Peribacillus simplex NBRC 15720 = DSM 1321: one gene and its partner. The protein of the gene in region 1 interacts with the protein of each later gene in a pairwise test. Links are inferred from orthologs where the notes say so. Each region holds a gene or a part of one and is shown on either strand. Other genes may lie near its edges.

What was found.
Region 2: the proteins of yhbY (region 1) and rho interact in binary tests that used the Escherichia coli proteins (3 or more experiments, as listed by UniProt). The link is inferred for Peribacillus simplex NBRC 15720 = DSM 1321 from one-to-one orthologs.

Annotation. Positions count from the first base shown.
Region 1 is NZ_CP017704.1:4,397,098-4,403,406, forward strand. What follows is about bases 1,706-4,681. They hold yhbY (ribosome assembly RNA-binding protein YhbY), read left to right. Parts: upstream 1,706-3,036; coding sequence 3,037-3,327; downstream 3,328-4,681. Other genes in these bases: yqeH (ribosome biogenesis GTPase YqeH), read left to right, coding at 1,706-2,180; aroE (shikimate dehydrogenase), read left to right, coding at 2,201-3,043; BS1321_RS21205 (nicotinate-nucleotide adenylyltransferase), read left to right, coding at 3,339-3,908; yqeK (bis(5'-nucleosyl)-tetraphosphatase (symmetrical) YqeK), read left to right, coding at 3,898-4,470; rsfS (ribosome silencing factor), read left to right, coding at 4,470-4,681. In the rest of the region: BS1321_RS21180 (sporulation histidine kinase inhibitor Sda), read right to left, coding at 1-87; BS1321_RS21185 (YqeG family HAD IIIA-type phosphatase), read left to right, coding at 553-1,074; more of yqeH, read left to right, coding at 1,071-1,705; more of rsfS, read left to right, coding at 4,682-4,826; BS1321_RS21220 (class I SAM-dependent DNA methyltransferase), read left to right, coding at 4,823-5,566; late competence protein ComER, read right to left, coding at 5,671-6,309.
Region 2 is NZ_CP017704.1:2,752,126-2,758,457, reverse strand. What follows is about bases 1-2,999. They hold rho (transcription termination factor Rho), read right to left. Parts: upstream 2,146-2,999; coding sequence 856-2,145; downstream 1-855. Other genes in these bases: glpX (class II fructose-bisphosphatase), read right to left, coding at 2,464-2,999; rpmE (50S ribosomal protein L31), read right to left, coding at 505-705; BS1321_RS13180 (thymidine kinase), read right to left, coding at 1-366. In the rest of the region: more of glpX, read right to left, coding at 3,000-3,426; BS1321_RS13160 (UDP-N-acetylglucosamine 1-carboxyvinyltransferase), read right to left, coding at 3,526-4,809; fsa (fructose-6-phosphate aldolase), read right to left, coding at 5,018-5,668; BS1321_RS13150 (class II fructose-bisphosphate aldolase), read right to left, coding at 5,837-6,332. UniProt on the Escherichia coli protein: Facilitates transcription termination by a mechanism that involves Rho binding to the nascent RNA, activation of Rho's RNA-dependent ATPase activity, and release of the mRNA from the DNA template.

The DNA of each region.
Region 1 (6,309 bases):
TATGAGGCGGATGAAATCGGTACTCAACTTTAAGTTCTGCGCTTTAAAATAGGATTCAAGCAACAGGTCATCAGATAGTTTTTGCATCAGAACGCCATTTACGGCTGCTCACCTCCAGTAGGGATTGCGAGGAATAATTTGGTGTTTACTTGCATATATTGATAAGTCTTCCTTGATGTACCCCTACTGTATCAGAAATAAACGTGGAGAACAATCGTTCTGTTATCCACAGTTAAAAGTGGATAACCTGTGGTTAAGTTGTTTACAAGGTGAACGAAATGGTGCACATCAGTATGGAAAATGTTAGTAAAGTTATCCACAGGTTGGTTATATGAAATTTTTGTCGAAATCTTTTATGAATAATTAGTTCTTTGGTTCTGGTCTGCCTGCAAATTTCCCATTCTTTAATAAAAAATGCCTTTCCATATCTGAAAACATACATTATGATGTTTTTTTACCGTCAGCCCTTCTTTCCTAATTTTTTTTGAAAGTGAGCTGAAAATTCGATATGATGGAGACGGTAAATTTTAATGAAAATATAGAGGTGCCAATATGCTTAAATTATTTTTGCCGAGTGAACATGTTAAAAGCATTTTTAATATAGATCCTCAAGAATTGAAAAAAAGAGGTATTAAGGGAGTCATTACCGATTTGGATAATACTCTCGTTGAATGGGACAGGCCAACTGCCACTCCCGATTTAATCAAATGGTTCGACAATATGCGGGATCATGGGATTTTAGTGACGATTGTGTCCAATAATAATGAAAATCGGGTTCGGGCTTTTTCCGATCCGCTTCACATTCCATTTATCTTCCAGGCCAGAAAACCGATGGCAAGAGCTTTTCATAAAGCCCGTAAGACAATGGGATTGAAATTAGAAGAAACGGTGGTAATCGGCGATCAGTTATTGACGGATGTATTGGGAGGGAACCGAGGCGGGTTTCATACGATCTTAGTGGTCCCTGTGGCACAAACCGACGAATTCAGAACAAGGATCAATCGTTATTTTGAAAGAAAGATCATGGCGTTTTTTAAACGAAAAGGAATGATAGAATGGGAGGATCACAATTGAACAATCATCAAGAATTAGTGTGCATCGGCTGCGGTGTCAAGGTCCAGACTGAAGATCCGAAGGAGTTGGGTTTTGCCCCTAAATCGGCACTGGAGAAAGAGAGCATCGTTTGTCAGCGCTGCTTTAAATTGAAACATTATAACGAAGTTCAGGATGTATCCTTAACAGACGATGACTTCTTGAAAATCTTGAATAAAGTAGGCGAAACCGACTCTTTAATCGTCAAAATCGTCGATATTTTTGATTTCAATGGAAGCTGGCTGCCTGGCCTGCATCGATTTGTAGGAAGAAATGATGTTCTTCTGATCGGAAATAAGGTTGATTTATTGCCTAAATCCGTAAAACCGAACAAGTTGATCAATTGGATGAAGCAATCGTCCAAGGAATTGGGTCTTAACCCGATTGATGTCCTGCTTGTCAGTGCGGAAAAGGGAAAGCACATCCTTGAAGCTGCTGATGCGATTGAGCGGTATCGAAAAGGTAAAGATGTCTATGTGGTGGGCTGTACGAATGTAGGGAAATCGACTTTCATCAACCGTCTTATAAAAGAAGTGAGCGGTGAAGGTGATATCATCACTACTTCCCACTTCCCTGGTACTACCTTGGATATGATCGAAATTCCTTTGGATGATGGACAGGCATTGATCGATACACCAGGAATCATTAATCATCATCAAATGGCTCACTATGTGGACAAACGGGACTTTAAGGTGATTATGCCGAAAAAGGAAATCAAGCCGAGAGTGTACCAACTGAATGAAGGGCAGACGCTATTTTTCGGAGGGTTGGCCCGATTGGACTATGTCTCAGGCGGAAGGCGTTCACTGACTTGCTATCTTTCTAATGAATTGAATATTCACCGTACGAAACTGGAAAATGCCGATGAATTATATAAAAACCATGCCGGGGAATTACTGACGCCCCCACGGCCTGAACAAATCGAGGAGTTTCCGAAGCTGATTCCACATGAATTTTCCTTGAAAGATGGTAAAATGGATATTGTGTTTTCTGGTCTTGGCTGGGTGACGGTCAATGAGCCAGGAGCGAAAATCGTTGCACATGTTCCAAAGGGCGTCAATGTGATCGTTCGCAAATCATTAATCTAAATATAGGGGTCGTCTAGTCTATGAAAAAGATATATGGGGTAATGGGAGATCCAATTGCACATTCGATGTCACCGGACATTCATAATGATGCATTTGAAAAAGAAAATATAGAAGCGGTTTATCATCATTTTCATGTGACACCAGAGCGTTTGAACGATGCCGTGAAAGGCATGAAAGCCCTTGGTATAGAAGGGTTTAACATCACGATTCCTCATAAGACTTCAATCATCCCTTTCCTTGATGAAGTGGATGAACTTGCCCTTGCAATCGGGGCTGTAAATACGGTTGTTAACAAAAATGGTCGGTTTATAGGGTATAATACAGACGGAAAAGGATTTTTCAAATCTTTATGCGATGAAATATCAAGTGACATTAAGGCTAAAAAAACGTTAGTGATCGGAGCGGGCGGTGCTGCGCGTGCGATTTATTTTACCCTCGTAAAAGAAGGGGTAAAGCAAGTTGATATTGCAAACCGGACAAAGGAAAGAGCGGCCCAGCTTGTTTCTGATTGCCCATATGATAAAGTATCGAAGGCACTCTCGATTATCGAAGCGGAAGAAAGCTTATCACAATATGATTTAATCATCCAAACGACTTCTTCTGGAATGAGTCCGGAATTGGATCATTCACCGTTAAAGGTCGACCAGCTTAAAACCGGTGCAATTGTCAGTGATATCATCTATAACCCTCTGCAAACCAAGCTACTGCGTGAAGCTGGGGAAAAAGGGGCGGAAACGCAAAATGGTCTGGGTATGTTCATCAACCAGGCCGCGCTCGCATTTGAGATATGGACAGGCATTATGCCGGATACAGCAAGAATGACAGATATTGTCTTGAACAAACTAGGAGGTAACACATGTTAACAGGAAAACAGAAAAGATTTTTACGATCAAAGGCCCATCACCTCAATCCAATTTTTCAAGTTGGTAAAGGCGGCGTCAATGATAATCTCATCAAGCAAATTGGTGAGGCGCTTGAAGTACGTGAATTAATCAAGGTCAGCATCTTACAAAACTGTGAAGAGGACCGCAATGATGTGGGATTTTCTTTATCAAAAGGTGCACGGGCGGAATTGGTTCAGATTATCGGCAACACAATTGTGCTGTATAAAGAATCAAAAGAAAACAAACAACTTAAATTACCTTAAGGAACCTATCTATGAAAAAAATTGGAATTCTTGGCGGTACATTCAATCCTCCGCATATCGGGCATTTAATTATAGCGAATGAAGTGCTGGATGCCCTTGAGCTAGATGAAATCAGGTTCATGCCAAATCACGTTCCTCCACATAAGGAAAAGTCGGAGGAAGTAACCGATATGGACAGGCTTGCCATGTTGGAAAACGCGATAGCCGGAAACCCATCTTTTTATATTGAGGGTATTGAAATAGAAAGAAAAGGCACATCTTATACGTATGACACAATAAAATTGCTGAAAGAACTTGAGCCAACCAATGAGTACTATTTCATAATTGGCGCAGATATGATTGAGTACTTACCGAATTGGCACCGTATCGACGAGCTGGTGCATATGGTCAATTTCGTAGGGGTGAAGCGCCCTGGATATAATGAAAATACCGTATACCCAATCACGATGGTGAAAGTCCCCCAGATGTTCATTTCGTCTTCCATGATACGAAGGAAGTTAAGAACGGGGAAAACCGTGAAATATTTAATAGCAGATCCAGTGGTGAAGTATATTAAAGGGAATGGTTTATATGAATCGTGAGAAAGCATTGGCGCTGGTCAAAGAACAAATCACCGAACGCAGGTACATTCATACCTTGGGTGTGGTCGAGTCAGCGATTGAACTTGCTGAACGGTATGGTGCCGACGTCAAAAAAGCGGAACTGGCAGCCATTTTCCATGATTATGCAAAATTTCGCCCAAAAGAGGAAATGGAGCAAATTATAATCGCTGAAAAAATGAACCCGGCGTTACTTGAATACAATATGGAGCTGTGGCACGCTCCTGTCGGGGCTTATCTGGTGAAAAAGGAAGCTGGCATTCAGGACGCTGAAGTCTTGGATGCGATTGCCTATCACACGTCTGGCAGGGTTGGCATGAGCCTTTTGGATAAAGTCGTATACCTTGCTGACTATATTGAGCCGGGACGTTCTTTTCCCGGTGTCGACGAAGTCAGGCAGACAGCAAAGATAAATTTGGATCATGCTGTCATCCAGGCTTTAAGGAATACAGTTGTTTTTTTAATGAAAAGAAATCAGGCAATTTATCCTGACACATTTAAGACATATAATGATTTGATCATGAATTTGAAGGAGAAGATGTAATGACTGAACGTGAACTTCTTGTAATTGCAGCAAAAGCGGCAGATGATAAAAGAGCGGAGGATATCGTGGCATTGAACATGCAAGGTATTTCCCTTGTAGCGGATTATTTTTTGATTTGCCACGGTAATTCTGAAAAACAAGTACAAGCAATAGCTCGTGAAATGAAGAGCAAAGCTGATGAATCAGGAATCAATATAAAACGTCTTGAAGGTTTTGACGAGGCGAAATGGGTTCTTGTGGATCTTGGCGATGTAGTGGCCCACATATTCCATAAAGATGAAAGAAACTACTATAACCTCGAACGTTTATGGGGAGATGCACCTTTTGAAGATCTAGAGAGTGAACTGACTTCATGACCTACGAACGCTTTGCCTATGTATACGATGAATTGATGAAGGACGCACCTTATGAAAAATGGCTGATGATCCTTACGGCGAAGCTGGAACAGTATGGAATTGGTGGAAGGAAAGTCCTGGATTTAGCGTGTGGAACCGGGGAAATGACCGTTGAATTGGCGCAACACGGATTTGAAGTCACTGGCGTGGATTTATCTGATGAAATGCTTCTTGTTGCTAATGAAAAAGCGGTTAAGCTTGGATTATCGATTCCGCTTTTCCAGCAGAATATGGCAGAACTCGAGGGACTTGGCCAATTTGATTGTGTCACGATTTTTTGTGATTCGCTGAACTACCTTCGCGATGAGGAGGATATAGTCAAGACGTTCAGCCGGGTTCATGAGCATTTGAAGGATGGCGGATTATTCTTGTTTGATATCCATTCCATTTATAAAATGGAAGAAATTTTTCGTGATAATACGTTTGCTGTCAATGGAGAAGAAGTATCCTATATATGGGACTGCTTCCCTGGTGAAGAACCTTACAGTGTGGAACATGATTTAAGTTTTTTCGTAAGGGACGATGAAAGCGGTCTGTATGACCGTTTTGATGAGTTGCATTATCAACGGACCTATCCGGTGGAACAATATAAAAAGTGGTTGGAGCAAGCAGGTTTTACGGTTTCAGAAATTATGGCGGATCTCGAAGAAGCACCGCTTGCAACAGAAACCGAAAGAATCTTGTTTGTGGCCAGTAAATAATGAAGAGGTCAAAACGATCTCCGTCGTACATCACACGTACGAGTGGAGGTCTGACCTCTTCTTTTTTTTATTTTAAGAAGGAAATGAGATATAGATTACGAATACTAATAAGGATGGCCGAACTGCTTTTCTACTTCGTATAGATCCTCTGCAAACTTTTCATGTGTCGCTTGAAAAAGATGATGGAACATTTCCCCGGTTTCAGCTTCTAAAACCTTGATCCCCTCACCCGTTATTCCACCTTTTACACAAACCTTTTCCTGCAAGGTCGGCAATGTATAAACTCCTTTACCAAGCAGTTCCCCTAAGCCAACCAGCATGTTTTCAGTCAAAGTCGTAGCAGTTTCTTTATCGATCTTCGTCGTTTGACAAGCCGCTTCAATAAAAGCTTGCGCTAAATAGCTGAAGAAGGCAGGACCGCAGCTGACGATATCGGAAGCTACCCGGGTGATATCATTTTCAATTATGACCGGTGCCGATATGGCGGAGGCCAAATCATATAAAGCTGACATTTTCTCCTTACTGCAGCTCTTGCTGAAGCTCAGTAACGATACCCCTGAACCCACACGGTTCGTTATGCTCGGTATAAAACGGGCACAGGGGGCATTCACTGCCGATTCAAGCAGGGAGACTGAAACTGGGCTTGTGATGGAAATAACCAGCTGATCCCTTTTTATATGATGTTTGATGCCTTGTAATAGGCTGTTAATTTGTAATGGTTTTACACAAAGAAAGATAAAGTC
Region 2 (6,332 bases), 1.6 Mb from region 1 along the record:
ACCTCTGAAATCTTGATCGAGTCCAGCCATAATCACTCGATAACCGCTGTCCGCAAGATGCTGGGCAACCCCGATAATTTCATGATCAAAAAATTGCACTTCATCTATTGCAATAATATCCAGGGGCTTGTCCAAATACTTAAAAATATCCGTTGAATGGGAAATCGGTTTTGCCATCACAGAAGAGCCATTGTGTGATACGACAGCCTCTTCCGCATAGCGATTATCAATAGCTGGTTTAAATACAGCTATTTGCTCTTTAGCAAATTGAGCACGGCTGACTCGTTTAATCAATTCCTCAGATTTACCCGAAAACATGCTTCCGCAAATAAGCTCGATCCAGCCTGTTTGTTTCATTACATACATGGAAACAGCTACTCCCTTCCACCTGTCGATCCCTTGGTCATAATTGAAGTCGACCCGGCTTTATATAAATTCTTACTTGTTTATGAAAAAGAAAAAACAGGCAAGAGAAATACTTGCCTGTTTTTTAAAAAGTCCGGCTTATTTAATACCGTATTTTTTGTTGAAACGATCAACACGTCCGCCAGCTTCAGCGAATTTTTGACGACCAGTATAGAATGGATGGCACTCTGAACAAGTCTCAACTTTGATCTCTTCTTTAACTGAACCAGTTTCAAAAGTGTTTCCGCAAGAGCAAATTACTTTTGAAAGCTTATAATTTGGATGAATTCCAGTTTTCATTCTTTTCAGCTCCTTATGCCCTGAATCATTCGAAACAGAGTTATATACTTCAAGTTGAGGGGAAAAACACCCTCACATTTATTGTAAAAACACATGAACTCATTATAACAACTTAAAACTAGTTGTGCAACTGTTTGTTTCTTACAGGGTTTAAGAACGTTTTACGCTCGCTGGACCCTTTTTCATTTCTGACATCTCTTCATCCAGCTTACTGAAAAATTCTTCATTACCTTTTGTCTGTTTAAGACGGCGAAGGAATTTCTCCGAGAAATCAGGTGAATCTGACATCGTTTTCCTAATCGCCCATAGTTTATCCAGGCGATCTTTCGGAATTAACAATTCTTCTTTACGAGTGCCTGAGCGACGAATATCGATGGCCGGGAAGATGCGTCTTTCGGCAAGGGCACGATCTAAATGCAGCTCCATATTGCCCGTACCTTTAAATTCTTCATAAATGACATCGTCCATTCTTGAACCCGTATCTACCAATGCTGTAGCAAGGATCGTCAAGCTGCCGCCTTCCTCGATATTCCTCGCAGCGCCGAAAAAGCGTTTTGGACGGTGGAATGCAGCAGGGTCAATACCCCCTGATAGTGTACGCCCGCTTGGCGGAATGACAAGGTTGTAAGCACGGGCAAGTCGAGTGATGCTGTCCATTAAAATGATAACATCCCGTTTATGTTCCACAAGGCGCATGGCTCGTTCTAACACCAACTCAGCCACCTTGATATGGTTTTCCGGCACTTCATCAAAAGTTGAACTTACCACGTCTCCTGCAACGGAACGTTCAATGTCTGTCACTTCTTCCGGGCGTTCATCGATCAACAGCACAATCAATTCCGATTCGGGATGGTTTGTGGTTATCGCATTGGCAATTTCTTTGATGAGCATCGTTTTACCGGCTTTTGGCGGTGCAACGATCAGACCACGCTGTCCAAAACCGACCGGAGCCAGAACATCCATAATCCTGGTTGATATATTCTTCGGTGTCGTTTCCAGTTTAATTTGCCTGTTTGGATACAGCGGTGTTAAACCTGGAAAGTGGACACGCTCTTTAGCTGATTCCGGATTATCGCCATTGACTGCTTCAACATGCAGCAATCCATAATAGCGCTCGTTTTCTTTTGGAGGCCTTACCTTACCGGACACTTTATCTCCATTTCGTAAATCGAATCTGCGGATCTGTGAAGCAGAAATATAAATATCCTCCGAGCTTGGAGAATAATTAATTGGACGCAGGAAACCAAAGCCCTCTGAAGGGATGATCTCTAAAACGCCCTCCATGAATAGGAGACCATCCTGCTCAGCTTGCGCTTTCAGGATAGCGAAAATAAGTTCCTTTTTTGAAAGTTTGCTGTAATAGGAAACTTTATATTCACGCGCGTGCTCATAGAGATCCTTTAGTTTCATGTTTTCTAAATTAGAAATAGTTAAATTCATTATGACACCACACTTTTATTAATTAAACGTTTTCACCCATACTGAAAAAGAAATGGTTTGTTAGATGGAAGAAAAACCGCAATCCATGTACCCGACCAGAGTTTTCTTAGAAAGGATGATACATTTTTACATGTAAAGAAGAAAATTATTTGAAGGCTTCTTGAAGTTTGGAGTGAAAGGGCAGATTTTAAATTATTAATAGTAGACCAAGCTTTATTTTACTTTTTTTATTTTAATTATTCAACTTAAATTTTTTAAAAGAGAAAGCGAGCGATGAAACCGCTCGCTTTTTAAAAGTGATTTTTCTAAAAAACGCTATCAGTCGATCAAACCATTCGGTTTAATTTTAAGACTGTGACGCCCATCGATGAATCGAACGGTTCCAGATTTAGCACGCATGACTACGGATTGTGTTTCGCCGTAATGCCCTTTAAATTGTACACCGCGTAAAAGTTCTCCATCAGTCACACCTGTTGCAGCAAAAATTGCGTCATCTCCGCGAACAAGATCTTCCATTCTGAGGACTTTTCCTAAATCAAGGCCCATTTTCCCACAGCGTTCCACTTCTTCATCACTATGAGGAACCAGCTTACCTTGAATTTCCCCTCCAAGGCATTTCAAAGCAACGGCTGCAATAACTCCCTCTGGAGCTCCGCCAGATCCGAATAAGATATCAACACCAGTAAGATCGAAAGCCGTATTTATGGCTCCTGCTACGTCTCCATCGTTGATCAACTTGATACGTGCCCCTGCCTCACGAAGTTCATGAATGATCTTCGAATGACGATCGCGGTTCAATACAGTAGCAACCACGTCTTGGATATCTTTATTTTTTGCCTTGGCTACCGCTTTCAGGTTGTCCAATACGGAAGCATTGATATCAATCTGACCAACAGCCTCGGGTCCAACGGCTATTTTATCCATATACATATCCGGGGCATGAAGCAAGTTCCCCTTATCGGCTATCGCCAATACAGCCAATGCATTCCAGCCGCCAGATGCAACGATGTTCGTACCTTCTAAAGGATCAACCGCAACATCCACTAGTGGCCCAAGACCTGTACCAAGTTTTTCGCCAATATAAAGCATTGGCGCTTCATCCATTTCCCCTTCACCGATTACAACCGTTCCTTGCATGGGAATAGTATTGAAAACATCCCGCATTGCAGTTGTTGCTGCATCATCTGCTTCGTCTTTCTTTCCTCTTCCCATCCAACGAGCTGAATTCAGTGCCGCCGCCTCTGTTACGCGGACAAGCTCCATCGATAAACTTCTTTCCATTTCCGGTTCCCCCTCATGTACACTAGCATGATTTATTTATATATTAGTATAACACATTATATCATATATAGTAACACAATGAGGTAACAAGAAAAGGGATCAGCTTTTAAGCTGCTCCACTTCTTCTTGGGTCATTTCTTCACGCCAAATCGTCGCTCCCAAACCTGAAAGTTTTTCAACAAGATGGCTATATCCGCGATCTATATGTTCAAGCCCGGTCACTTCTGTAATCCCTTCAGCCATTAAACCGGCAATTACCAGAGCTGCTCCGGCACGTAAATCGCTTGCCTTCACTTTTGCCCCATGAAGTTGGACAGGACCATCGACAATGCCTGCTCTGCCCTCGACTTTGATCTTCGCATTCATGCGTCGCAGTTCATCAATATGCTTAAATCGTGCCCCGTATATCGTATCGGTCACCATACTAGAACCGCTTGCTTTTGTTAAAAGGGAAGTGAAAGGTTGCTGAAGATCCGTTGGGAATCCAGGGTAAACCAACGTCTTGATATCAACGGATTTATAGTTTTCTCCCGGTGAGACAAATATCTGGTCATCACCCGCTTCAATATTAATCCCCATTTCCCTTAATTTGGCAGTCAATGACTCCAAATGCTGGGGAATGACATTATCGATCAGAATTCCTTCACCGACAGCAGCGGCTAAAATCATGAAAGTACCGGCTTCAATCCGATCCGGTATGATCGTATGCTTGCACCCATGCAAACTTTCCACACCATCAATACGAATGATATCCGTTCCAGCACCCTTTATTTTCGCTCCCATATTGGTCAACAATGTGGCAACATCGATGATTTCCGGTTCTTTCGCAGCGTTTTCAATCACAGTGCGGCCTTTGGCCAAAACGGCGGCAAGCATGATGTTGATCGTTGCCCCTACACTAACGACATCCAAATAGATGCGGGCTCCCCGTAGCTCGTCCGCCCTAAGGTAAATGGCTCCTTGTTCATTCGTCACTTGTGCGCCTAGTGCTTCGAAGCCCTTAATATGCTGATCTATCGGACGGGGTCCTAAATGGCAGCCTCCAGGCAAGCCGATCACTGCCTTTTTGAATTTACCAAGCATTGCCCCCATTAAATAATAAGAGGCACGTAACTTCTTGACCCTTCCATTAGGAAGAGGCATTGAAATCATCCTGCTAGGGTTGACTGTCATTTCTCCTTCATCAAAGGATACCTCACCGCCAATTTCCTCCATTAACTCTTTCAGCATCTGTACATCCGAGATATCAGGCAGGCCTTCAATCGTTACGGGAGAGTCCGCTAAAATTGTTGCTGGAATAAGGGCAACCGCACTATTTTTTGCTCCGCTGACACGAATGCTTCCCTTTAGAGGGTAGCCACCGGCAATTTTAAGTTTTTCCATAATAAACTCCCTTCCACGCTAAGCACTTAGAAGCTACTTTAAAAAGTAATATTTTACCACAAGGAAATTGCATAATCCGACAACATTTACTATCTAGTTCTTTAGTTTACACAAAAGTAGAAAATTCATGTAAAAAAAAGATAAAAATTTCTAATTTATGTTAATTTTATTAAAAAGGTGCAATCTATAGCGACTTAGCGGCAAGGCATTATGCTTCAGTGCGTGAATTCCAATCGTTCAAGAAAGCTTCAATCCCTTTATCCGTTAATGGGTGGTGGAATAATTGGATTAAAACTTTATAAGGGATCGTTGCAATATGTGCCCCTTTAAGAGCCGCTTCTGTAATATGCATCGGATGGCGGATGGAAGCTGCAATGATCTCAGCGTTGATATCATGGATCGCAAATATGTCAGCAATATCCGAAATTAAATCCAGACCATTTTGGCCGATGTCATCCAAGCGTCCTAAAAATGGCGATACATAAGTTGCTCCTGCCCTAGCTGCCAATAATGCTTGGTTGGCACTGAAAATAAGCGTGACATTTGTTTTGACACCTTGTTTTGTAAGTGCTGAAACAGCCTTCAAGCCGTCCGGAGTCATTGGCACTTTAATCGTGATATTAGGTGCAATCGCAACAAGTTCCTTGGCTTCAGCCATCATTCCTTCAAAATCAAGCGCAATGACTTCAGCAGAAACGGATTCCTTAACAAGACTTGTGATTTCTTTTAGCCGGTCATGGAAAGAAACTCCCTTTTCTCTTGCAACAAGGGACGGGTTAGTCGTAACACCTGCTAAAACGCCAAGTTCGTGGGCTTGTTTGATTTCTTCCATGTTTGCTGTATCTATAAAGAATTTCATAAAATATCCTCCGTATGTAATCGATTTTTTATTTCTCTATATGTCTCTGAATTCTAATTGTTCGAAAAATAGAGCCCGGATTCAGCCCTGCATCTAAAAGAAACCATTAGGGGGGACCCCCCCAATGGGAATATTACCTTTATCATCTTACATTTAATACGTTTGAAATTATGCTTTGCCGTTTGAACCGAATTCACGTATTTTGCCGATGACAGTTTCTTTAATAGCTTCACGGCCAGGAACCATGTATTTACGAGGATCGTACACTTCAGAATCGTTATTCAGAATTTCACGAACCGCTTTTGTGAACACAATTTGATTTTCCGTATTCACATTGATTTTTGATGTTCCAAGAGAAATCGCTTTTTGGATATCTTTTGTAGGGATGCCTGTACCGCCATGAAGAACAAGAGGTTTGTTCGTTAAATCCCGTACTTCTTCCATTTCTTTATAGCCTAGGTCAGGTTCACCTTTGTATGGTCCGTGAACGGATCCCAAAGCTGGAGCAAAACAGTCGACATTCGTTTCTTTAACTAACTGTTCACATTCTTGAGGGTCTGCATATACGACTCCATCAGCGATTACATCATCTTCTTGTCCGCCAACCGTGCCCACTTCCGCTTCAACCGAAACATTCCGTGCGTGAGCGAATTCGACAACCTTC